DNA from 2 places in the Pontibacillus sp. HN14 genome. Region 2 is predicted to be linked to the other one. Evidence: riboswitches for the same ligand, from Rfam matches in the RefSeq annotation. Region 2 holds a riboswitch; the other holds the start of a gene.
What was found. A riboswitch is a leader RNA that binds a small molecule or an ion and turns the genes downstream of it on or off. The one in region 2 is predicted to bind glycine.

Region 1 (11,843 bases), 1.4 Mb from region 2:
TTTTTCGTTGACTTGAACTTGTAAGATATCGTGGAGCTTTTGCTCAATCGGGTCTTCTAGGGTAATGGTTTGGTAGGATTGTTCTTTTAGTAACGTTTGAAGTAATGCGTAGAGGGTGGTCGTCTTCCCGCTCCCGGTTGGCCCTGTGAAAAGGATAATTCCGGTTTGCTGGCCGATCCATTTTCTGAGATGAGTCGTTTGTGATGGAAATAAGAACAGAGACTCGAGCGGCAGGTCTTCTTTTTGAGGGAGAATGCGGATGGCAAGACTTTCTGTCTCATCAAGGGGGAGAGTAGAAAGGCGTAGATCATACGAATGGGTGCCATTTACATACTGGGATTTCCCGTCTTGGGGCGTAAGGGTTTCTCCGATGTCCATACCTGATGTGAACTTAAAGTAAGAAAGTAGTGGCGCGTACTGCTGGCGTGAGAGAGAGGAGGAAAAGGTGCGATAACCATCGATTCTGAAATAAATATGAACCGAATCACCTTCCGGGCAAAAGTGAATATCAGAGGAACGCTTACTGGTCGCGCTAGATAAAATCTCTTCAGACTGCTGGGTGACAAAATTCAATCCATGAAACACCTCCTATACTGGTTTGATTAAGGTTTCGACAAGAATAGGGGGAATCCTTCTTTTTTTTGAACTTTTTTGGGGAGGGGACATATTGGCTTCTTCTAAAGAACATTTTCATTCTAAAAACCAACAGTTAATGGAAATTGAAAAATTGCGTTTAACTTTAATGAAGTTTTGGTTATAATAAGAACAGATGTTCGTATAATGGAATGTAGGAGGGATGACAAATGGAAGGATTACTTATAAAGGCGAAAGAAACCCGGAGCATTCTTGAAATGATTTATTTATCGAAAGAAGGTCAACTTTCTCAAAGGAGAATCAGAATAATGAATGTAGATGAAGAATGGATCTTGGCTTATTGCTATAACAAGAAAAAGGTGAGGAAGTTTAATCGGAGTAGCATCCTTTCCATTGGTCCTCTCCGGAAGAAGGTGGGATAAAATGGCTGACGACCGATTGCGAGATAGAGGGACTATTAAGTGGACTTCTATGATGCTTCCGGAACATGTGAAAATGCTGAAGGAAGTGTGGAAAGAGGATGAACGAGTTGAAAGAGGAATGTTGGCAGAAGACCAGGCTGCTGAAATTGACTTTAAGTTGCACCGGGCTTGGAACGATCATCTCACAGTGGAGATTAAATACCATAATGGGTTTGATTACAACCAAAAGAAAGTGAAAATCAAAAGTGTGGATCGAATCAATAAGCGTTTGAACGTTGTAGATCAATCGACAAAACATACCTATACGATTCGTTTACGTGATGTGACGGAAGTATTTATCGTTTGATTAAAAAAAGATCATCAATGTGATGATCTTTTTTTAGGCAGAGAGGATTTTTGAACACTCGAAGCTGAATCTGTCGTTACCCTTGTTTCTTGTGATAAGATAAATGAAACAAGAATAAGGAGCGGATCATATGGACCGGGAAGTATTACATGAACGAGTATATGCGTTGAAGTATGCGCTAGAACAAGGTGGCGTTGACCTTGGGGAGGCTCAACAAGAGATCTTAAAGGACCTTATGCAAGTGAAAACAGAAAAAGACGGAATGGTGGATCCAAACTCTGTGTCCCCTCGTTTAATGACGTTAATTCAGGCTACGTTAGATCAGCCGATGCACTAAAAGGAGGAACAGAGTTGGTAAACATTTACCTAATTGGCTTTATGGGAAGTGGGAAATCAAGCGTTGGGATTGTTCTATCTGAGCACCTAAAAATGCCCTTCATTGATTTAGATCAGACCATAGTAGACCGGGCCGGCAAATCGATTCCGGAGATTTTCGCTGAAGGGGGAGAATCCTCTTTCCGAGAATATGAAGCTGAGGCATTAAGAAGTGTAGAAACGGAAGGTGCGGTAATCGCAACAGGTGGTGGGATTATCGAAACGATGGAGAACCGTTCTGTTATGAAACGATCAGGTACCACAGTTTATTTACATACAGATTTCGCCTCTATTATTGAGCGTCTCAAAGAGGATCCTAATCGGCCCCTTTGGAACCAGGATCATTCTAAAAGGCAGGCTTTATATGAGAAACGTCTGCCTATCTACAAAGAATGGGCTGACGTAACCATCACGACGAATGATCGCACGATTCATGAAATCGTGCATCAAGTAGAACCTCTTATAAAATAGGACTTTTTCGGTAATACTACTGACATACACCCGATGAGAGGTGAGTGACTATGTCAGGAAATGACTATGTAAAATTTATGACGCAAGAAATTGTGAAGTACATGGATTTACCCGAAGAAGAACGAAAAAAACGAAAAGAACAAAAGAAACAGCAAGAAGCAGCCTTAAGCTCAAAATGGTTTGGGGTGCTCCCTTTTGCTCTTAAGTTTATGTTTAACAAGAAACAGCATTAATGTTCCCCATTGCATAAGAAGTCGTATGTTCCTTTAGTAGAACATACGACTTTTTTATGTTGTTTGTTATAAAAGAGGAGGTTATGGGCGTCCTTTAATCATGGAAGCAGATGTGGAGTGGGTCATGTAAAGAATCCCTGCGTTGATAACATCTACTTTAACCGTTGGCTCGTATCGTTGTTGCAGCGCATCTTGTTCCCTTGCGAGTCGTTCTCTTGTTTCTGCTTTCTTTTGAGCAGATTCCTTCTCCTCTTCTCCCTCATCTTCGTAAAGATCATTCTTATAAAAATGGTCAAGCAATTGCTGTTCCTCTTGTAATAATCGCAAAGCTTCTTCCCCAAAGGATAGGTCTTGCTTCATAACGTTCCCGTGTATATAAGCTTCGATTCGCTTTAAAGCACTTGGAAGCTTGATAATTGGTGACAATGTGAAACAGTAATCTGGAATGGTAGGGGAAAGCGTAACAGAATCTAACCGGTCCATAAACTCAGGGATTATCGTTCCGTTAATTAATTGAAGGCCTAACGAGACAATTTCCTGACGTTTTTGCGTTCCTTTGAAATGAATGGAAGCGTTCAGGATCAGCCAGGGAGTAAGGCTTGTTTGTTGTATAGTTTCCACTTGTTCATATTGCCTGGTTAGTTGCCCTTTGTTTCGTAACATTTTAAACATCTGATGAATACGAGGAGATCCGAAATGTACCCACTCTCCTTTGTCTTCCCGGCGATTAGGATTGGTGATAAACGTTACTTGCATCGGAATTCCTTTCCCGTTCACTCGTTTAACGTAATTCCAATAGAAGGGGCGATTCATGAGTACTTCATCTTGTTCTTCTGTTAACTGAACTTTCATCACACCATCATGATCCTCTATGATGGAGCATTCATTAGCAGTGAAATACCGGTGTAAGAAGTTATGAAGCGCCTGTTGTTCCATCCATTTCCACCTCCTGGTCTTGTTCCATCGCGTAGGATATCACGGATGATAAGTTGTTAAGCTTAACTTTCATTTCTCCATCAGAAGCGGAGTTTGTAAAGATAGACTGAATTTCATCTTCTAAGTTATCAAGCTCTAGCTTCTGTAAGATCGCATCGAGGTTTCCGACGACTCTCTGGAATAGATGGATCTTCTCGTAAAGAAGAGACAGAACATGTTCTTCAATGGTGTCCCGGATCGCGAAGTTATAAATGTTCACATCCTCTTTCTGGCCAAACCTGTGAATCCGTCCAATTCGCTGTTCAAGACGCATTGGATTCCAAGGTAAATCGTAGTTAATCATGTTGTTACAAAACTGCAGGTTGATCCCTTCACCACCCGCCTCTGTCGCGATTAAGACTTGGGCATGATTTTGGAAGAGTTGCTTCATCCAATCCTTCTTACTTCGCTTGAAACCACCTCTAAATGGCACGGAAGTAATGCCATGTTGCTTCAAGTACCACTGCAGGTAGTATTGCGATGCTCTGTATTCGGTGAAGATAATGAATTTCTGATCCGTCTTTGAGATTAAATCGACCACTTTTTGTGCTTTTGCGTGATGAGGCATTTTCTCAATATAGCCAATCATCTCTTGAAGTTGTTCTGCTCGTGAAGGATGAATATCCTCATTCTTCAACATGCTTTGTATAGAAAGGAAGCACGCTTCCCGACTTGAGCACAATTCTCGTAACAAAACGATATTTGAGAAAGCCATCCCGCCGCTTGTGACTTCCGACAGCTTCTCATAGGCTTTCTTTTCTTCTTCGGTGAAATCAATGTAAATCGTTTCAACTTTCCGTTTCGTCCAGTCGACACCGGTCTCATCTCGGCGGTTGCGGACCATTACTTTTTTGACGAGCTCTTTCAAGTGCTCGTCATTCGAGAGTTGGTTTCGATTTCGTCCAAAGCGTTTTGTGAAATCTTCATAGTTTCCTAAATGACCTGGTTTTAAAATGGAAACCAGGTTAAAGATGTCGACGAGATGGTTCTGAACAGGTGTGGCGGTTAACAGGAGACAATATTTTTTCTTAAGAGATCTGACGAATTCATAGTTTTTTGTTTTATGATTTTTTAACTTGTGTGCCTCATCAATAATAATGAGATCATATTCTGTTTCTAGTATTTTCTCACGATGGGGCGCTCGTTTGGCTGTATCAATGGAAGATACTACAACATCATAGTCCCAAATAGCTGATTTTCGTTGAGCGGCTGCAGGGATATAAAATTTTGAATTCATCTCTTGTACCCACTGGTTCACAAGGGATGCGGGGGCTAGAATAAGGACTTTCTTCACAAGTCCCCGAATCATGTACTCTTTTAGAATTAACCCGGCTTCAATGGTTTTACCAAGGCCTACTTCGTCTGCGAGAATCGCTCGCCCATTCATTTCTTCCACGACTTGTTCTGCACAGCTTAGCTGATGGGGGAGAAATTCGACGTGAGGCAGGTAAGTTGGTGATTGAAGGCCTTTAAATTCAGGGGTAGCGACATGTTTCGATGTTTCGTAAGCCATCTGAAACAATTCCCATGAGGCAAAAGGGCCTTCTGATTGCAAATTGGTTGCTACCATTGGATCAATTGAAGTGTCAATCTGGATCGATGGATTCATGCATAACCCTTCCTTTAAAAAGCAATAAATTTTTGTGCACAGTGTAAAAACCGTGTGATATAATGACAGTGAATTTGTAAACTAGTGTTTACTATTCCGTAACGTTTATGAATTAGTATGAACCATTTATGAAAATATTATTATGGCGAATGATTACAAGAGGAGAGACCGCGGATTTCAGGCGGCGCCGAAGGAGCAAACAGCAATGTGAATCTCTCAGGCAAAAAGACTCTTGTAGGACGCACCTCTGGAGAGTGCCTATAGAAGGCCACCCAAGAAGAAAGCAGCAAGTAAACTGCGAAACTTTCTGGTGAATGGACAGGGAATGACACGAATTGTGCCTTCTCTGTTTTTTTATGTTTAATTTTCAGAAAAATAGCGCAAGTTCGAACGATTATGTACATAGGGGGTAATGAAATGGCTGATTTAAAACGTACGCCACTCCATCCGCATTATGGGGATTGGGGAGCGAAGACCGTTGATTTTGGTGGATGGGATTTACCGGTTCAATTTTCATCGATTAAAGAAGAGCATCACGCTACGAGAAAGCATGCGGGTTTATTTGATGTCTCTCATATGGGTGAAATAGTGGTAGAAGGTAGAGAATCGGAAGCCTATTTGCAAAAGATGCTTACAAATGACGTCACGAAACTCACGCCGAACCGAGCGCAATATACATTTTTGTGTTATGAAGACGGTGGAACAGTCGACGATTTGATTGTTTATAAATTGAAAGAACAATCCTATTTACTCGTTGTGAATGCAGCCAATACAGAGAAAGACTTTAATTGGCTTCAGGAGAACTTGACAGAAGAGGCAACCCTTCATAATGTGTCTGATCAGTATGTGCAGCTTGCGATTCAAGGCCCGAAGGCTGAAGGGATTTTGCAGCGATTAACAGATCAAGACCTCTCTGAAATCAAATTCTTCCGCTTCTTACAAGATGTTTCCTTTCATGGAGTAGAACACGATGCGATCGTGTCAAGAACAGGTTATACAGGGGAAGATGGATTTGAAATTTATATCCATCCAGATTCAGGTGGGGCCCTTTGGAGAGCGATTCTTGAAGAAGGGAAAGAGGATGGTTTACTACCGGTTGGTCTAGGCGCCAGAGATACGCTTCGCTTTGAAGCGAAGCTTCCTTTATACGGACAGGAATTAAGCGCGGATATTACGCCAATTGAAGCGGGACTTGGATTTGCTGTTAAAGTCGATAAAGACGGTGACTTTATCGGGAAAGCGACCCTGAAAAAACAAAAAGAAGAGGGTACAGACCGGAAACTAATTGGCTTAGAGATGATCGACAAAGGCATCCCTCGTCATGGGTATAAAGTGTTTGACGGGGGCGAGGAAGTTGGATTTGTTACAACCGGTACTCAATCTCCAACACTTGAGAAGAATATTGGCCTTGCGGTCGTTCCATTAAACTATACAGAGCCTGGCACTGAACTACTTGTTCAGGTGCGTAAACGATTCTTAAAGGCAAAGGTTATTCCAACGCCATTTTATAAAAGGTAAGCATAAGGGAGAGGGAGGTTTTACGATGACATTTCGGTATTTACCAATGACAGATCAAGATAAGCGTTCCATGTTAGAGGCCATTGGCGTTGAGTCAACAGATGCATTATTTAATGATATTCCTGAAAAAGTGCGATTTGAAGGAGACTTAAACATTAAGCCAGCTGCAAGTGAGCCTGCGTTAATAAAAGAGCTTTCCAAACTAGCAGGGGAAAATGTGAATACGAAAGAGTACACGTCGTTCTTAGGTGCAGGTGTCTATGATCATTACATTCCTTCTATTGTAGATCATGTACTTTCTCGCTCAGAGTTCTATACAGCTTATACCCCGTATCAGCCGGAAATCTCCCAGGGAGAACTGCAAGCCATTTTCGAATTTCAGACGATGATCTCTGAATTAACGGGAATGGAAGTATCTAACTCGTCCATGTATGATGGGGGTACGGCGCTTGCGGAAGCGGTCACCCTAAGTGCAGGGCAGACAAGAAAGAAGAAAGTGCTCGTATCTAAAGCGGTACACCCTCATTCTTTAGAGGTCATTCATTCCTACGCTACGGGACAAAACATTGAAGTGGTCGAGATTGAAACAAGAGACGGTCTGACAAACCTAGCGATGTTAAGGGATGAACTAGATGAAGAAACAGCTGGGGTAGTCATCCAGTATCCAAATTTCTTTGGTCAAATTGAGCCTCTTGAAGACGTTCAGGAGATTTTAAAGGATTCAAAGGCTATGTTCGTAGTCTCGAGTAATCCTCTTGCTCTTGGGTATCTGACACCTCCAGGGGAATTTGGTGCGGATATTGTTGTAGGGGATACGCAAGTGTTTGGAATCCCTGCCCAGTTCGGCGGGCCTCACTGTGGTTATTTCGCTACGACGAAGAAGTTAATGCGGAAAGTTCCAGGTCGCCTCGTGGGCCAAACGAAAGATGAAGAGGGGCGAAGAGGGTTTGTATTAACATTGCAAGCTCGTGAACAACATATCAGAAGAGATAAAGCAACATCGAATATTTGTTCCAATCAAGCTCTTAATGCATTAGGTACATCTGTTGCTCTTAGTGCCCTCGGTAAAAAAGGCACGAAGGAAATGGCCTACCAAAATATGCAGAAGGCTCGCTATGCAAAGAAAGCGTTCGAGGAGGCCGGATTCCAGGTCTTGTATTCCAATGCTTTCTTTAATGAATTTGTACTCCAAGTTCAAGGGTCCGTAACTACATTAAATGAAAAGCTGCAGGATAAGGGAATGATTGGTGGTCTTGATCTTGAAAGGATCTTCCCGGAATTAGGAGGCCACATGCTAGTGGCGGTGACTGAAATGCGCACAAAGGATGAGATTGATCGATTTGTGCAGGAATTGGGGGATGTATATGCGTAACGAAGATTTTCCGCTTATCTTTGAACACAGCCAAGAAGGACGTGTAGGGTATAGTTTACCGGAGTTAGATGTACCAGAGGTGGACCTTGGGGTTGATGTTCCGTACGTACGCGACGCTCAGCCTGATCTCCCGGAAGTAAGTGAGTTGCAGATTATGCGTCACTACACTGCTCTCTCCAAGCGAAACCACGGAGTAGACTCCGGATTTTATCCATTAGGGTCTTGTACGATGAAGTACAATCCTAAAATGAATGAAGACGTTGCGCGGATGCCAGGCTTTAGCCACATTCATCCTCTGCAGGCGCCAGAATCGGTCCAAGGTGCACTCGGCTTAATGTACGACCTTCAGACTTCTCTTGAGGCGATTACCGGTATGGATCAAGTGACACTTCAACCTGCCGCAGGAGCTCACGGGGAGTGGACGGGACTCATGATGATTCGTGCTTATCATGAGGCAAATGGGGACTACAACCGTACGAAGGTAATCGTTCCTGACTCAGCCCACGGAACCAACCCTGCGTCCGCAACGGTAGCTGGCTTTGAAGCAATCACGGTAAAATCCAACGAACGAGGCCTGGTGGATTTAGAGGATCTAAAACGCGTCGTTGATGAAAACACGGCGGCCCTTATGCTTACAAACCCGAATACGCTTGGTCTGTTTGAAGAAGAGATCATAGAGATGGCTGAGATCATTCACGAAGCCGGCGGCAAATTGTATTATGACGGAGCAAACTTAAATGCCATACTCGGATATGCTCGCCCTGGAGACATGGGATTTGACGTTGTTCACTTGAACTTACACAAAACATTTACTGGTCCTCACGGTGGAGGCGGCCCTGGTTCAGGTCCGGTAGGTGTAAAAAGCGATCTTGCGCCTTACTTACCGAAACCGATTGTTACAAAAGTACAGGAGCGTTATGTATTTGATGATAACCGTCCCGATTCAATTGGACGCGTGAAACCTTACTTCGGGAACTTTGGGATCAATGTGCGTGCTTACACCTACATCCGTACAATGGGAGCCAAAGGTCTGAAACAAGTAAGTGAATATGCGGTGTTAAATGCAAACTATATGATGAGAGAACTTGAGAAAGACTTTGACCTGCCGTTCTCTCAGCATTGTAAACATGAATTCGTACTATCAGGGAAACGTCAGAAAAAGCTCGGTGTAAGAACACTTGATATGGCCAAACGACTTCTTGACTTTGGCTACCACCCACCTACCATCTACTTCCCGCTAAATGTAGAAGAAGCAATGATGGTTGAGCCAACTGAGACAGAATCTAAGGAAACGCTCGATGAATTTATCGAAGCCATGAGACAAATTCATAAAGAAGCAGAAGACAATCCTGAAATTGTCCAAGAAGCACCACATACCACAATTGTAGGACGAATGGATGAAACAACGGCTGCTCGTAAACCTGTTCTGCGTTATATGAAGTAACGGGACAAAGAAAAGACTCCTCAAGTTTGAGGAGTCTTTTTTATATACGTCCAGTCCAAACGGTGCTAGCCGGGCGCTTTAGATTTTTACTTAACTAGATTTGACCTTACCGTCCCATTTCTTAAAGCCGCCTTCTAGCTGGTTAAGATCACTATAGCCCTTCTTATGAAGAAGAGAAGCGGCACGTGCGGCACGTGAGCCGTTCTGGCAGTATAAATAAACGGGTTTGTCAGGGCGAACTTCTTGTAAACGTTGCTTCAATTGAGTTACGGGTATATTGCGAGCCCCTAAAATGTGGCCTGATTTAAATTCGTTTGGTTCACGTACATCAATAAGTTGTGCCTTACGGTATCCTTGTCTGAATTCTTCAGCGGATAGTGTTTTCAAATAACGACGCTGGGCCATATATTTAATGACGCCATAGCCGATAATGACAACAAGTAAGCCTAATAGTATCCATAATCCGGTCATTAATCTTCCCCCTATAGTTCTATCTTCTTTCTCTATTATAGAGCGCTTTTAAATAAGATTCAAAGTTTTTTTCGACAAGGGGAATTCCCTTGAGCAAAATTTCTACACTGACAGTATAACGTGGATGTCAAGTCTTTGGCTAGGCAGCGCCAACCAGGAAGAGTGGAGTTTTAAGAGTTCTTTCAACATTCACGGTTTTATATCATACGCTTTTATTTTTTGTGAAAAATAGAGGGGATCGAGGAGGAAAGGTGGGTGGAGATTGTAGCAATTTTTGTAGAATCTTCAGAATGAAAAGAGGAATAAAAAGTTTTGGAAGTTTATTCCTTGGTATAGAGGGGAGTAAAGAAGGTGGGGAGAGCAATCTTCAAAAAAATACGTTGTATCCAGAAATTCATCTTTTATCTTGGTCATTCTTTTATTTGCTTCAGATTTTAGCGAATTTTGCGATTGACAAAGTTTTAATAGAATGATCAAAACACAATATATGGGTGTTTCAGTTCGTTGTCGAACACTATATATTGTTTCGGGAGTCTATTTTGTGGTATCTTATATGTATTAGTTGAACGACGGGCTTTTAAGAGTTATCATCTAGATTATGTCGAGTTCAACCGACACTTTTTTATGGTAGAGGAGAGGTATGCTCATGCAAACCGCAAAAGAAACAATGAATCAAATCAACATAGAACAACTAAATAAAGATATCGGTTTATTCTCTCAGGTCCATCCGGTGACAGAGGATATGAACATTACCCATTCTGGTGTGTCCCGTTTGGTCATGTTAGACCGATATGCCTTTAAAGATACTGAGAAAGTTACATTATCAAAAGGTGACTTTGTTGTATTAACCGTTAAGGATGATCCAAAATTTCCGGCTCGGGGTCTTGGCTACATTGTATCGATCGATTGGCAAGAAGCTAAAGCAGAAATTAAAGTAGAGCCTGAGTTCCAAAGTGTCCTTGAGAAACCAGAAGAAGTCGAGAGTGGGATCATAACACGTAAGCTAGATGTTATTGATAAGCCTCTTGAAGTCTTCTATGAACAGATTGCAAAGCGTAATGCAACTGGCCTAGCTGCTGTGGAAACAGAGGAAGCCAAACGACAAGAATCATTTGAACAGTTTTATAATGAGCTTTCTAATCTAAACTTCATTCCGGCAGGACGTGTTCTCTACGGGGCAGGATCTGAAACGGATGTAACGTACTTCAACTGTTACGTAATGCCATTTATTCAGGATTCTCGTGAAGGCATCTCCGATCACCGCAAACAGGTTATGGAGATTATGAGCCGCGGAGGCGGTGTTGGAACGAACGGTTCAACACTACGTCCTCGTAACGCTCTTGCAAGAGGGGTAAACGGAAAGTCCTCAGGCTCTGTTTCCTGGTTGGATGACATTGCGAAACTGACTCACCTTGTTGAGCAGGGTGGCTCAAGACGTGGTGCTCAAATGATAATGTTAGCAGATTGGCACCCTGATATCGTCGAGTTCATCATCTCGAAAATGCAGAATCCACGAATCCTGCGTTTCTTAATCGAGAATGTAGACGATGAAGTCATCAAGCAACAAGCAAAAGCGAAATTGAAATTCACCCCTCTATCAGCAACAGAACGTGACATGTATCAAAGCATTGTTAACTTTACAAACGTCGAAGGAAAAGGCGGCTTTACAGATGCTGCTATTGCAGATGCAGAAGAGAAGTTAGAACTTGGTGGTAATTATGATGTGCACAACTCAGAATTCCTGACAGGTGCTAATATCTCTGTATGTTTAACAAATGATTTCATGGACGCTGTTGAGAACGATGAGATGTACGAGCTCCGCTTCCCAGATGTGGAGAGTTATACAGAAGAAGAAATGAAAGCTTACAATGAAGAATGGCACGAATCTGGTGACGTTCGTGAATGGGCAGATAAAGGGTATAAAGTTCGCACATACCGCCGTATGAAAGCGAAGGACCTATGGAATTTAATCAATATCTGCGCAACCTATTCCGCAGAACCAGGCATTTTCTT
Region 2 (11,843 bases):
ACACGCGTCATTGCTTTATAGGGAGAAAGCAAATGTAGGAAAATGTCGGATTAGGATGAAATATAGGGAAATATTTTCAATATTTTGTTGACAGCGTTTTCAAAGGAGGGTAAACTTGTGCCATACAAGTTAATACTTTGAACGGAGAACACGGAGACTCACACTATTTTGGGGCTTTATCGGATGATAAAGTTCTGGAGGAGTGTGGGCTTTTTTGTTTTCACCTTGGATGAAATTTATTAGAAAGGAGGATCTAAACGTTCCATGGATTTAACTTGGTGGGACGGTTAGAAGGTTCATAGAGATTCTATGAAACCAACAAGCTAATAAATTAGGAGGGTTTTCATGTTTGATTTTTTCAAACCAGCTTCTGCTAAAGAGAGATTACCAGATGAACAAGTAGATGCTGAATATAAGAAGCTCAGGCTTCAGGTTTTCTTAGGAATTTTCATAGGTTATGCGGGTTACTATTTAATTCGCAAGAACTTCTCATTGGCAATTCCTTATTTAACAGAAGAAGGATTTTCAAAGGGAGAGCTTGGGTTGGCTCTTTCTGCGATCTCGATTGCGTACGGAATAAGTAAGTTTGTGATGGGGACCGTCTCGGATAGGAGTAACGCCAGGTATTTCTTAGCTACCGGTTTGATCTTATCCGCGATTATTAATTTGAGTATAGGTTTTATCCCATTTTTCACCTCGTCTATAGCTATTATGTTTGTCATGCTATTCTTAAATGGGTGGGTGCAAGGTATGGGCTGGCCACCGTCCGGGCGTACGCTTGTTCACTGGTTCAGTGTTAGTGAACGTGGAGGGAAAACTGCCATATGGAACGTAGCACACAATGTAGGTGGAGGCTTAATGGCTCCTCTTGCGATTGCGGGTGTGTCGATTGTAACCACCTATTTTGGGGCAAGTTTTGCTGGATATGAAGGGATCTTCATCTTACCAGCCCTCGTTGCTATTGTTGTGGCATTGGTCGCTTTTCTTCTTATGCGAGATACTCCGCAATCTGTCGGGTTGCCTCCAATTGAGGAATACCGTAATGACTATCCTTCTAAATCGAAGAAGACATTCGAAACAGAACTGACGACGAAAGAGATTTTATTTAAGTACGTTTTGAACAATAAATGGGTTTGGACGATTGCGATTGCGAACGTCTTCGTCTACTTCGTACGTTATGGTGTGCTGGACTGGGCGCCAACATACTTAAGTGAAGAAAAAGGATTTAATATGGAAGAATCAAGTTTGGCTTATTTCCTTTATGAATGGGCGGGAATCCCAGGAACATTACTCTGTGGGTATATATCGGACAAAGTATTTAAAGGGCGCCGCGGACCAGCAGGCGTGGTGTTTATGCTAGGTGTTCTTGTCGCAGTTGTTGTGTACTGGTTAAATCCAGCCGGAAATCCAATGATTGATAATGCAGCGCTAATTGCAATCGGCTTCCTGATCTATGGACCGGTTATGCTAATTGGATTACAAGCACTAGACTATGTACCGAAAAAAGCTGCAGGAACAGCAGCTGGCCTGACTGGATTATTCGGTTACCTTGGTGGTGCTGTTATGGCAAATGCTTTACTTGGTTACATTGTACAATTCGCAAGCTGGGATGCAGGATTCATGCTTCTAACAGGCTCCTGTGTACTAGCCGTCATCCTCTTCGCCTTCACATGGAACGTAAAAGGCCAAGAAGTTGTAAAACATCATTAAAAAAATCAAGCAAGCACCCTTATGAGGTGCTTGCTTTTTTGCTTTAGAGCGATGGAGCGTGCCAGACACCTGGTCGTGCTTTAGAGTGTGAAAGGGTGTCAGGCACGTAGTAGTGCTTTAGAGCGATAAAGGGTGTCTGACACGCGTCTGCTCTTTACAGCGTCAAAGGATGGGGGATGTTTCCAGGTTTATAGTGTGAAGCATTTTGGGAAATTGTAATGGTGTGATACTACTTAAGGAGGTTTTTGAGATGAGTAAAGTTGCAGTTATTACAGGTGCTGGTAGTGGGTTAGGCCGCTCTACAGCGTTGCGCCTTGCAGAAGATAACGTGAATATTTCTGTTGTAGATATTGATGAAGAAGGCGGAAATGAAACCGTTAAGCAATTAAAAGAAGCAGGTGTTGATGCGATCTTCATCAAAGCGGATGTCTCAAAACCTGATGAAGTGAAAAACTATGTAGATGAGACGGTTAATCATTTTGGTACAATCGATTATTTCTTCAATAACGCTGGAATTTCAGGCAGTGGCGGCTATTTCCTTGATACAGAAGTAAGTGAAATCGAAAAGATAGTAGGAATCAACTTAATGGGCGCCTTATATGGCGTACGTTATGTGGCTGAAGTGATGGTCAAAAATGGCGGAGGCGCGATTGTGAATACATCTTCAAGTGCAGGTGTAATCGGTCAAGATTCCGTAGTGACTTATTCCGCAACAAAACATGCTATGGTCGGGTTAACGAAGAGTCTTGTAGCTGAATATGCAAAAGACGGACTACGCGTGAACGCGATTGCTCCAGGCCCAACAGAAACTCCAATGGTTAAAGAGTTCTTTGAAAACAATCCAAACATGAAAGAAAGTGCAGAAAACGGCATTCCACAAAAACGCTTAGGCACACCAGAAGAAGTCGCTGAAACCGTAGCCTTCTTATTAACGTCTAAAGCTCAATATATTAACGGAGACGTTATTCGCATCGACGGTGGCTTTACAAGTACGAAATCCTAATTGTTTCCAAACGATGCATATGATAAGAAACGTGAGCGCAAAGTAAAAGCGCTCACGTTTTTTCTGCTTCTTTGCTTTAGTGAAGTGAAGCGTGTCAGACACACACCATTGCGTTAGAGCAGTGAAGCGTGTCAGACACGCGTCAGTGCTTTAACGCAGCACCGGGTGTCTGGCACGCATTAGTCCTTTAGTGCGCTAATGAGAAGTCTTAAAATAAGGGTTGCTTTTTGGGGTGAGGAGGAGTTAAATAGGGTAGTATATAGAGATTATTTGGAAGTGTTGCCTGAAGGGGGAGGGTTAGGGTGAAAAAGAGAGACAAGCAGATGGAGTGGAATCCACCCCAGATTTTGATTAGTACGTTTCTTGCACTTATTTTAGTTGGTACATTTATTCTTTTATTACCGATCTCAACTACGGAGGGGATCTCCTTTGTCGATGCTCTATTTACTTCAACGTCTGCCATGACGGTTACGGGGCTTGTGGTGGTCGATACAGGAACAGCTTTTACAACCTTCGGAGAAATCGTCATTATGGCTTTAATCCAGCTTGGCGGGCTCGGGATTATGACATTTGCTGTATTTATCTATCTCGCTCTTGGGAGAAAGATTGGCATCCGGGAGCGTTTGTTAATTAAACAAGCCCTGAATCAGAATACGCTTGGGGGAGTCATTGCTCTTGCGAAGAGGTTGCTAATTTTTAGTTTGGTCGTTGAGGCGATGGCAGTTGTCTTCTTGACTCTTGAATGGGGGGCGGATTTAGGCTGGGGAAGAGCGCTTTATGCGAGTGTCTTTCATGCGATCTCGGCTTTTAACAATGCAGGCTTCTCAATCTGGTCCGATAGTTTATCTGGCTACGTCGGAGACCCGGTTGTGAACCTTGTTATCACGATTTTATTTATCATCGGTGGGATTGGGTTTACGGTTGTGTTTGACATGTGGAAAAGCAAAGACTTCAGCCAGCTCTCCCTTCATTCAAAGCTTATGATTCTTGGGACCATTGGGATTAACGTGATCAGCTTTTTCATGATCTTTGTGCTGGAGTACAACAACCCAAACACGCTCGCATCTATGTCGACTCCGGATCAGATCCAAGCATCGTATTTCCAAGCGGTGACGCCAAGAACAGCTGGGTTTAACACGCTTGATATCGGTTCAATGGAACACGCCTCCCTCTTTTATATGATTATCCTTATGTTTATAGGAGGAGGAAGTGCGTCAACGGCCGGGGGGATCAAGCTTACAACAGCCCTCTTAATCGTGCTCGCTACGTTCACGTTTTATAAGCAGCGCGAGGAAGTGGTTACGTTTAAACGCAGTCTTCCTTATCCGTTAATTTTACGAGCTCTGTCCCTTGCGATGGGAAGTGTGGTTGTCGTTCTTGTTGCGATTTTTATTTTAAATTTAACAGAAGACGCACCGTTTTTGGACATCGTGTTTGAAGGCGTCTCGGCCTTTGGGACCGTAGGGTTATCGATGGGTCTAACGGGCAGCCTGACGACTATTGGCAAGGTAACCATCATCCTCACGATGCTTATAGGGAAATTAGGGCCGCTTACGTTCGCTTTTGCTTTCGCGAGGCACCGTACGGACCGGGTAAAATATCCAAAAGAAGACGTGTTAACAGGGTGAGAGAAACATAGTCCTTGACCAACGATACGCATATTGGTACCATTACATTTATTCAAAAGAATAGTGGCCGTGAAGGTTATGGGTAACACTATAACTGGAGCCAATCCTGGAGAGATCGCGTAAAGCGGCGCCGAAGGGTTCATGATCTCAGGCAACCGGACAGGAACGAACTTACATACAGAATACATGTATGGGTACGTTTGTCTGAGATCGGCGAGAGCTGATCTCTTTTTTTGTTCACAGAAAATATAGGTAGAGGTGGATCATCATGGAAAAACGTAAAGCAGTAGTAAGCGTCATCGGAAAAGACCAGGTCGGAATTATCGCGAACGTGACAAACGTGCTCGCAGAATATAAATTGAACGTGCTTGATATCAGCCAAACGATCGTTGAAGAATACTTCACGATGATCATGATTATCGATGTGAAAGAAGCGCATGATTTAGATGCGATCCGAAAAGTACTACAAGAAACTGGCGAGAACTTAGGCGTGCAAATTAGTCTGCAGCTAGAAGAAGTCTTCCAGTCTATGCACCGCATTTAAGGAGGTCTCCCCGTGAATATTGCATTTAATGAAATAACAGAAACCATCCGCATGGTCCAAATGGAGAATCTTGATATCCGCACCGTTACAATCGGAATCAGTCTCCGTGACTGTGCTGACTCAGATATTGAGAAGCTAAAAGAAAATGTCTACAACAAAATTACGACATACGCAAAAGACTTAACAACCGTCGCAGAACAAGTCGAAAAAGAATACGGCGTACCGATTATTAACAAACGAATCTCAATCACACCCGTTTCAGAAATCCTTGGGAAAGCAACCGTTTCTGAAGCCGTAGAAGTTGCAAAAACCTTAGACCAGGCAGCCAAAGACCTCGGCGTTGATTTCATCGGAGGCTATTCCGCTCTCACTCATAAAGGGGTCACAAAAGGCGACCAAACGCTAATCGATTCTCTTCCTGAAGCGTTAAGCGTCACAGAACGCGTTTGTGGTTCCGTATCCGTTGCGACGACTCGAACTGGCATCAATATGGACGTTGTAAAACAAATGGGCCACGTGATTAGTGAAGCAGCAGAACGCACGAAGGATCAAAACGGAATTGCCTGCGCGAAACTTGTTGTGTTCAGTAACCCAGTTGAGGACAATCCGTTTATGGCCGGCGCTTTCCACGGAACTGGGGAAGGCGAAGCAGTCTTAAACGTTGGCGTAAGTGGACCTGGAGTTGTACTGAGTGCGCTGAAACGTTACCCGGAAGCGGATCTTGGTGAAGTATCAGAAGTCATTAAGAATACTGTCTTCAAAATTACTCGTGCCGGTGAACTCGTTGGTCGCCAAGTAGCCGAACGAATCGGCGTTCCATTCGGCATTCTCGACCTATCCCTTGCTCCTACGAACGCGCTGAACGACAGTGTTGCTCGCATTCTAGAAGAAATCGGTGTCGAACGCGTCGGAACCCACGGAACAATCGCAGCCCTTGCTCTTATGAACGACGCCGTGAAAAAAGGTGGCGCCATGGCAAGCTCTTATGTAGGTGGATTAAGCGGAGCCTTCATCCCGGTTAGTGAAGACGAAGGGATGATCGAAGGAGTAATGGAAGGATCCCTTTCCCTATCAAAACTTGAAGCGATGACATGCGTCTGCTCCGTAGGCCTTGATATGATCGCACTTACTGGTGACGCTTCCCCTGCAACGTTATCCGGCATCATCGCCGACGAAGCAGCAATCGGCATGATTAATAAGAAAACAACAGCCGTACGTGTCATTCCGGTACCAGGAAAAGAAGAAGGCGAAATGGTCGAATTCGGCGGATTACTAGGCCGCGCTCCTGTTATGGGCGTTAATCCATACAGCAGCGAAGGCTTCGTGAATCGCGGCGGTCGCATTCCTGCTCCTCTTCAGTCGTTGATAAACTAGATTTTTGTGGACTGCCCAGACTTGGTTTGGGCAGTTTTTTTTGTTTGAGTGGGGGGTGGCTCGAGTGGCGGGGTAGCGGCTCGAGAGCAGGGTAGCGGCTCAAGCTGGCGATAAGAGGCTCGAGGTCCGGGGGCCGAGGCTCAAGTAGAGAGAAAGCTACTCAAGTGAGGCCCCTGCTGGCTCAAGAAAAGAGAAAACCGACTCAAGCATCAAAAAAATAAGCTCAAGAAAAGAGCGAGCTGACTCGAGTACAAGAAAAGCGACACGAGAAGCGGACGTAGCGGCTCAAGCTTTCGAAAAGAGGCTCGAGTCCGGGGTAGCGGCTCAAGTAGAGAAAAAGCGACTCAAGAGAGGCCTCAACTGGCTCAAGAAAAGAGAAAACCGACTCAAGCATCAAAAAAATAAGCTCAAGAAAAGAACGAACTGACTCGAGTACAAGAAAAGCGACACAAGAAGCGGACGTAGCGGCTCAAGCTGGCGAAAAGAGGCTCGAGTCCGGGGTAGCGGCTCAAGTAGAGAAAAATCGACTCAAGAGAGGTCTCAACTGGCTCAAGAAAAGAGAAAATTGACTCACTCATCAAAAAAATAAGCTCAAGTAAAGAACGAACTGACTCGAGTACAAGAAAAGCGACACGAGAAGCGAACGACCCGACTCAAGCTGGCGAAAAGCGGCTCGAGTCCGAGGTAGCGGCTCAAGCTAGCGAAAACTGGCTCAAGCCCACCCACTCCACCACACTAAAACCGCCCACAACCCCAACTTCCAAACCCACAAAAAAACAGGCTGATGCACTCAGCCTGTATACCGGTTATGAATATTGTTCTTTTTCTGAGTAGGGAAGCGAAACTCGGTCACTTCTAAGGAAAGAGCGAGGTAGCGGTCTTTGAAGCAGTCGTCCAAGAAGGTTTTGGCGGCTTCAAATAGGGACTCGCTCGTTGCTTTCAATACTTCTTCACTTCGTCCGGCGCCTACTTTTAGCTCAATATGGACGAAGGCGTCATCTTCCGTTCCGTCGGCGACCACATAGTCGGTTAGCTTCACAGCTCTTGAGCGGATCCCGCCCGTTGGGAAATGGTCGCTTTCTACGAGGACGTGATTTAGTGATTTCAGCAAGGAACGGAAGTTTAGATCGGCTAAGTTATCGGTGTATTCCACTATGATATGAGGCAATGGGTCATTCCTCCTTTAGGATACGGGAGCAGGATGCTCTTCGATAATCGTATTGGTTAAGCGTCCGATGCCTTCAATTTCAGTGACGACTTTATCGCCAACATTGACCTTCGTCGGGCCTTTAGGCGTGCCTGTTAGAATGATGTCTCCTTCATTTAAGGTCATGAAGCTGCTTAAATACTCAATTAAATAAGGGACGGAGAAGATCATATCTTTTGTGCTGCCGACTTGCTCGAGCTCTCCATTCACATACGTGCGAAGGGCGAGGTTCATAGGGTCACCGATATCATCTCGGTCGACGATCCATGGCCCGATTGGCGTACAGTTGTCCCGGTTTTTGACCCGGAAGTTAGGACGATAGTAATTTTCCAAATAATCGCGGAAGGCGTAGTCGTTTGCGATGGTATAGCCAGCGACATAATCGTACGCTTCTTCTTTCGTAATATGCTTCCCTTGCCGTCCGATGACGACAGCCAGTTCACACTCGTAGTGCATGTGGGTCACGTCAGTCGGGCGAGGGGTTTCCCCTTGGTGACCGACGAGTGTATTGGGTCCTTTTAAGAAAACAAGTGGTTCGTCTGGGGCGTTAAAAGCGAGTTCTGACGCGTGATCGGCGAAATTTAGGCCAAGGGCGAAGATCGTTCCGGCATCAACTGGTGGGAGCCAGACCACTTCTGACTCTTGTGCTGTTTGACCGGTTTCTAAAACGAGTTGATCGCCTTCTACGACTGCCTCACATACATTTCCTTTATAGCTTACACGTGCTTTCTTCATCGATTGCCCTCCTTTACATACGAATGCTCAGAAACAAAATGATTCGTCAGTGCGCCGATCTCATCAATTTGAATGCGCACCTCATCCCCGGATTGAACGCGAGGGGCGCCGGGTGGAAGGCCGACTAGTAATACATCCCCTTTAGAGAAAGTCATAAAGGAGGACACGTCCGCAATCAATTTACCGACAGGGCGGACCAATTCAGATGTAGAGTGTTCCTGACGTAGGGCGCCGTTTACATAAATCCGAATGCCGAGGTCATCTGGGTTTATGACGTCATCTTTCGATACAATCCAGGGGCCTGCTGCACAGAAGCCATCTCTTGATTTCTCTTTTATAGCAGGGCGATGAATGCTTTCGTGTGGAATCGAAATATCGTTTACAATTGTGTATCCGCTTACATAATCGAGTGCATTTTTCTCTTGTACTTTACTCGTGGTACGGCCGAACACAATCGCAAGGCTCGCTCCAATTTCGACTTCTGTTTCACCATCTGGTATGGCGATGTTTGTTTCTGGGCCTGTAAATGTATTACGAGGCTTCATATATAAGACCGGTGCTTCTGGTGGTTTTTTGTATGGATCTTCGTGGAGGGATAGGCCAAACTCATCTAGATTCCCTTTGTAGTTCATCGCTGTCCCGTACACATTTCCAGATAGAGGGAAGTCTAAACGCAGGGCTTCCTCTCCGTCAGAGAGCGTTCCTTTTGCAGGGTCAACCATCATTTCTTTAGCCTGCGGAACACCGCTTAACTGAACCATTGCTTTCTTCATCAGGATTTCCTCCTCTAAACCAGATTCGAATCACGTCTATCATAAACATAAAGATTCTAAAAATTCAAATCTTTTCTACTGAAGATTTTTTACCGGTTCAAATTGTTCAATAAACTTTCTGGCAGCGACAGATAGGAACCGATCTTTCATCCATACAATCGCTGGTTCTGCCTGAATGGTCGCATCATGAATGCCGATCACGCGGATGCCGGGATCGTATCGATCTTTCAGCGAAGCTTCCGGCACGATGGTTGCTCCAACCCCTGAAGATACGAGGGAAAGGAGCATCGTGACATCGGGGCATTCGCAGATTACGTCTGCCTCGAATCCGTGGTGCCGGCATTCTTCTAATATGATCTCGTATTGGCCAATTCCACTCAACCTATGTAGCAAAAGGAGGGGGAGCTCTTCTAAAGCGCCCATCGAGACACTTTCCACTCCAGGTGCAAAGTGGGACCAGCTCTCTGGAACGACCAGGACGTAAGGTTCAGGAGGCAGGTGAAGAATAGAGAAATCCTCACTATCGACAGGAAGCCGAACGATGGCAAGCTCAATTTCCCGGTTTCGTAAACTGTCAGATAAGAATGATGTGTCTCCTTCCTGGAGCTTGTAACGGAGCTTGGGGTGTTCGTCACGGAAGGTTTTTAATCTTGGCGGGAGGTAGGAGAAACATGATTTCACAGATCCGAGTGAAAGGGTTCCTCGAATGCCTTCACCGGTTTCTTTCACTTCTGTGACAAGGTCGTCCATTTCGTGGAGAATTTTTTCGGCTCGTTGATACAGCACGCGTCCAGCCTCTGTTAGTTCAAGGGTTCGGCCGTTTCGCTCGACAAGACTCACTTCAAGCTCAGCTTCCAATTGTTTTAACTGCTGGCTCAGTGGAGGCTGAGCAATATGAAGACGTTTGGCCGCACGGGTAATCTGTCGTTCCTGGGCGATGACATAAAAGTAGCGCAGCTGACGAATGTCCATCGTTCCAACTCCTATTCGCTATATTTTTTCCCTATGAAAGTTAGACTTTTTAGATATTTTAAATCTATCGTAGCACATGCTATCGTTAAAATGACAAATATTTCAGAAAAATATAAATCTTTTTCGGAGCAAGAGAGGAGTTTTTTCATGAATATTCAAGAAGCGAAACAGCGACTAAGAGGGTCAATCGCGCCGATTGTCACTCCTTTTAAGAAAGATCATTCAATTGATTTTGAAGCATTCAGGAAGCTCATTCACTGGCATATTGCAAGTGGGACGCACGGAATTTCGGTTACGGGAACGACAGGGGAGCCGAGTTCATTGACGGTGGAAGAACGAGTAGATGTGATGAAAGAAGCACATACAGCCATTAACGGGCGAGTGCCATTTGTGCCCGGGACAGGATCAACGAATCACCAGGAGACGATGTATCTGACGAAGAAAGCTCAAGAGATTGGAGCGGATGCCGCGCTCGTTATTGTTCCTTATTACAATAAGCCTTCTCAGCATGCGCTTTATAAACATTTTAAGACGGTTGCAGACGCTGTGGATATTCCGATTATCGTGTACAACATTCCTGGACGTACGGCGACGAACTTGCATGTTGAAACCCTTGCGAAGCTTAGCCGTGACTGTGAGAACATTATCGGAGTGAAAGAATCAAATAAAGACTTTGAGCATATTAACCGTGTTTTACTGAACTGCGGTCGTGATTTCCTTCTGTATTCAGGTATTGAACTGCTTTGCTACCCGATGCTTGCGATAGGGGGAGCTGGCCATATTAGCGCGACGGCGAATGTTGTACCGGATAAAGTCGCTGAAATCTATGATGCGTGGGTAGAAGGGGATGTGAAACGAGCGCAGGATCTTCACTATGATCTGATGCCGTTAAATGATGTTCTCTTTAAAGATACGAACCCGGCTCCACTGAAAGCAGCACTTGGAATGATGGGCAAAATCAATCCTGATCTTCGTCTGCCGATGGACCTGCCAACAGGAACCCTTCAGGATGAGATTCGTTCCGTATTGGCTGACTATGTCGAGATCGCTGATGGAATTGGGTTAAAGTAAAAATTTTTACTAGGTTAAGAAAGCGTTTACAAAAAGGAGGTCTAAACGTTGAGTAATCAGTTGCAGGACAAAACAGAAATGGTAAAAGACATCCTGGAAAACGTTCAGGATGTGAAGTTATATATCAATGGTTCGTTCGTTGAGGCGACGAGTGGGAAAGCATTTGAGAATTTGAATCCCTTTACAAACGAAACGATCAACCAGGTGGCAGAAGGGGATACGGCCGATATCGATGAAGCGGTAAGAGCTGCGAAGGCGGCGTTTAAAGGGGAATGGGGTCAGATGAAAGTGAAAGAGCGTCTGGCCTACATTTACAAGATTGCCGACTTGATTGATGAGCATATTCATGAGATTGCCCCGCTTGAGTCTTATGATACAGGGCTTCCGATCAGCCAGACGAAGAAGATGGTTGCTCGTGCTGCTCAGAACTTCCGGTTTTATGCTGAAATGGTATCCGCTCGCCTTGTGGGAGATGCGTATCCCGTTGACGATGAATTCTTGAACTATACCATTCACAAGCCAGTCGGTGTCGCCGGGCTCATTACGCCCTGGAATGCGCCGTTCATGCTTGAAACGTGGAAGATTGCTCCGGCACTCGCGACAGGGAACACCGTCATCTTAAAACCTGCTGAGTGGTCACCGCTTACGGCAAACCGATTAGCGGAGATCATTGACCAGGCTGGACTGCCAGATGGCGTGTTCAATGTTGTGCACGGATTCGGGGAAACAGCAGGCGCGTCACTCGTCGCTCACCCGGATGTGCAACTTATTTCTTTTACAGGGGAAACGACGACAGGATCTGAAATTATGCGAAACGGCGCCGATA

Region 1: it holds a riboswitch for glycine, as region 2 does, so the genes downstream of both, gcvT (glycine cleavage system aminomethyltransferase GcvT) here and LQ226_RS00180 (ACT domain-containing protein) in region 2, are expected to answer to the same signal.

Annotation. Positions count from the first base shown of each region.
Region 1 covers NZ_JAJOLR010000001.1:1,398,477-1,410,319, reverse strand. Annotated here, with positions in the region: gene comGA (competence type IV pilus ATPase ComGA) at 1-573, opposite strand, end outside; gene LQ226_RS07290 (hypothetical protein) at 804-1,016, shown strand; gene LQ226_RS07285 (YolD-like family protein) at 1,018-1,362, shown strand; gene LQ226_RS07280 (hypothetical protein) at 1,493-1,699, shown strand; gene LQ226_RS07275 (shikimate kinase) at 1,714-2,208, shown strand; gene LQ226_RS07270 (YqzE family protein) at 2,259-2,441, shown strand; gene LQ226_RS07265 (YqhG family protein) at 2,523-3,377, opposite strand; gene LQ226_RS07260 (DEAD/DEAH box helicase) at 3,355-5,025, opposite strand; glycine riboswitch at 5,175-5,267, shown strand; glycine riboswitch at 5,271-5,349, shown strand; gene gcvT (glycine cleavage system aminomethyltransferase GcvT) at 5,443-6,543, shown strand; gene gcvPA (aminomethyl-transferring glycine dehydrogenase subunit GcvPA) at 6,569-7,915, shown strand; gene gcvPB (aminomethyl-transferring glycine dehydrogenase subunit GcvPB) at 7,908-9,359, shown strand; gene LQ226_RS07240 (rhodanese-like domain-containing protein) at 9,450-9,830, opposite strand; gene LQ226_RS07235 (hypothetical protein) at 10,121-10,303, shown strand; gene LQ226_RS07230 (vitamin B12-dependent ribonucleotide reductase) at 10,477-11,843, shown strand, end outside.
Region 2 covers NZ_JAJOLR010000001.1:38,444-50,286, forward strand. Annotated here, with positions in the region: gene glpT (glycerol-3-phosphate transporter) at 346-1,710, shown strand; gene LQ226_RS00170 (SDR family NAD(P)-dependent oxidoreductase) at 1,961-2,713, shown strand; gene LQ226_RS00175 (TrkH family potassium uptake protein) at 3,037-4,341, shown strand; glycine riboswitch at 4,438-4,514, shown strand; gene LQ226_RS00180 (ACT domain-containing protein) at 4,610-4,885, shown strand; gene LQ226_RS00185 (PFL family protein) at 4,898-6,259, shown strand; gene LQ226_RS00190 (5-carboxymethyl-2-hydroxymuconate Delta-isomerase) at 7,050-7,427, opposite strand; gene LQ226_RS00195 (fumarylacetoacetate hydrolase family protein) at 7,443-8,201, opposite strand; gene LQ226_RS00200 (fumarylacetoacetate hydrolase family protein) at 8,198-8,974, opposite strand; gene LQ226_RS00205 (LysR family transcriptional regulator) at 9,050-9,946, opposite strand; gene hpaI (2,4-dihydroxyhept-2-ene-1,7-dioic acid aldolase) at 10,094-11,017, shown strand; gene hpaE (5-carboxymethyl-2-hydroxymuconate semialdehyde dehydrogenase) at 11,096-11,843, shown strand, end outside.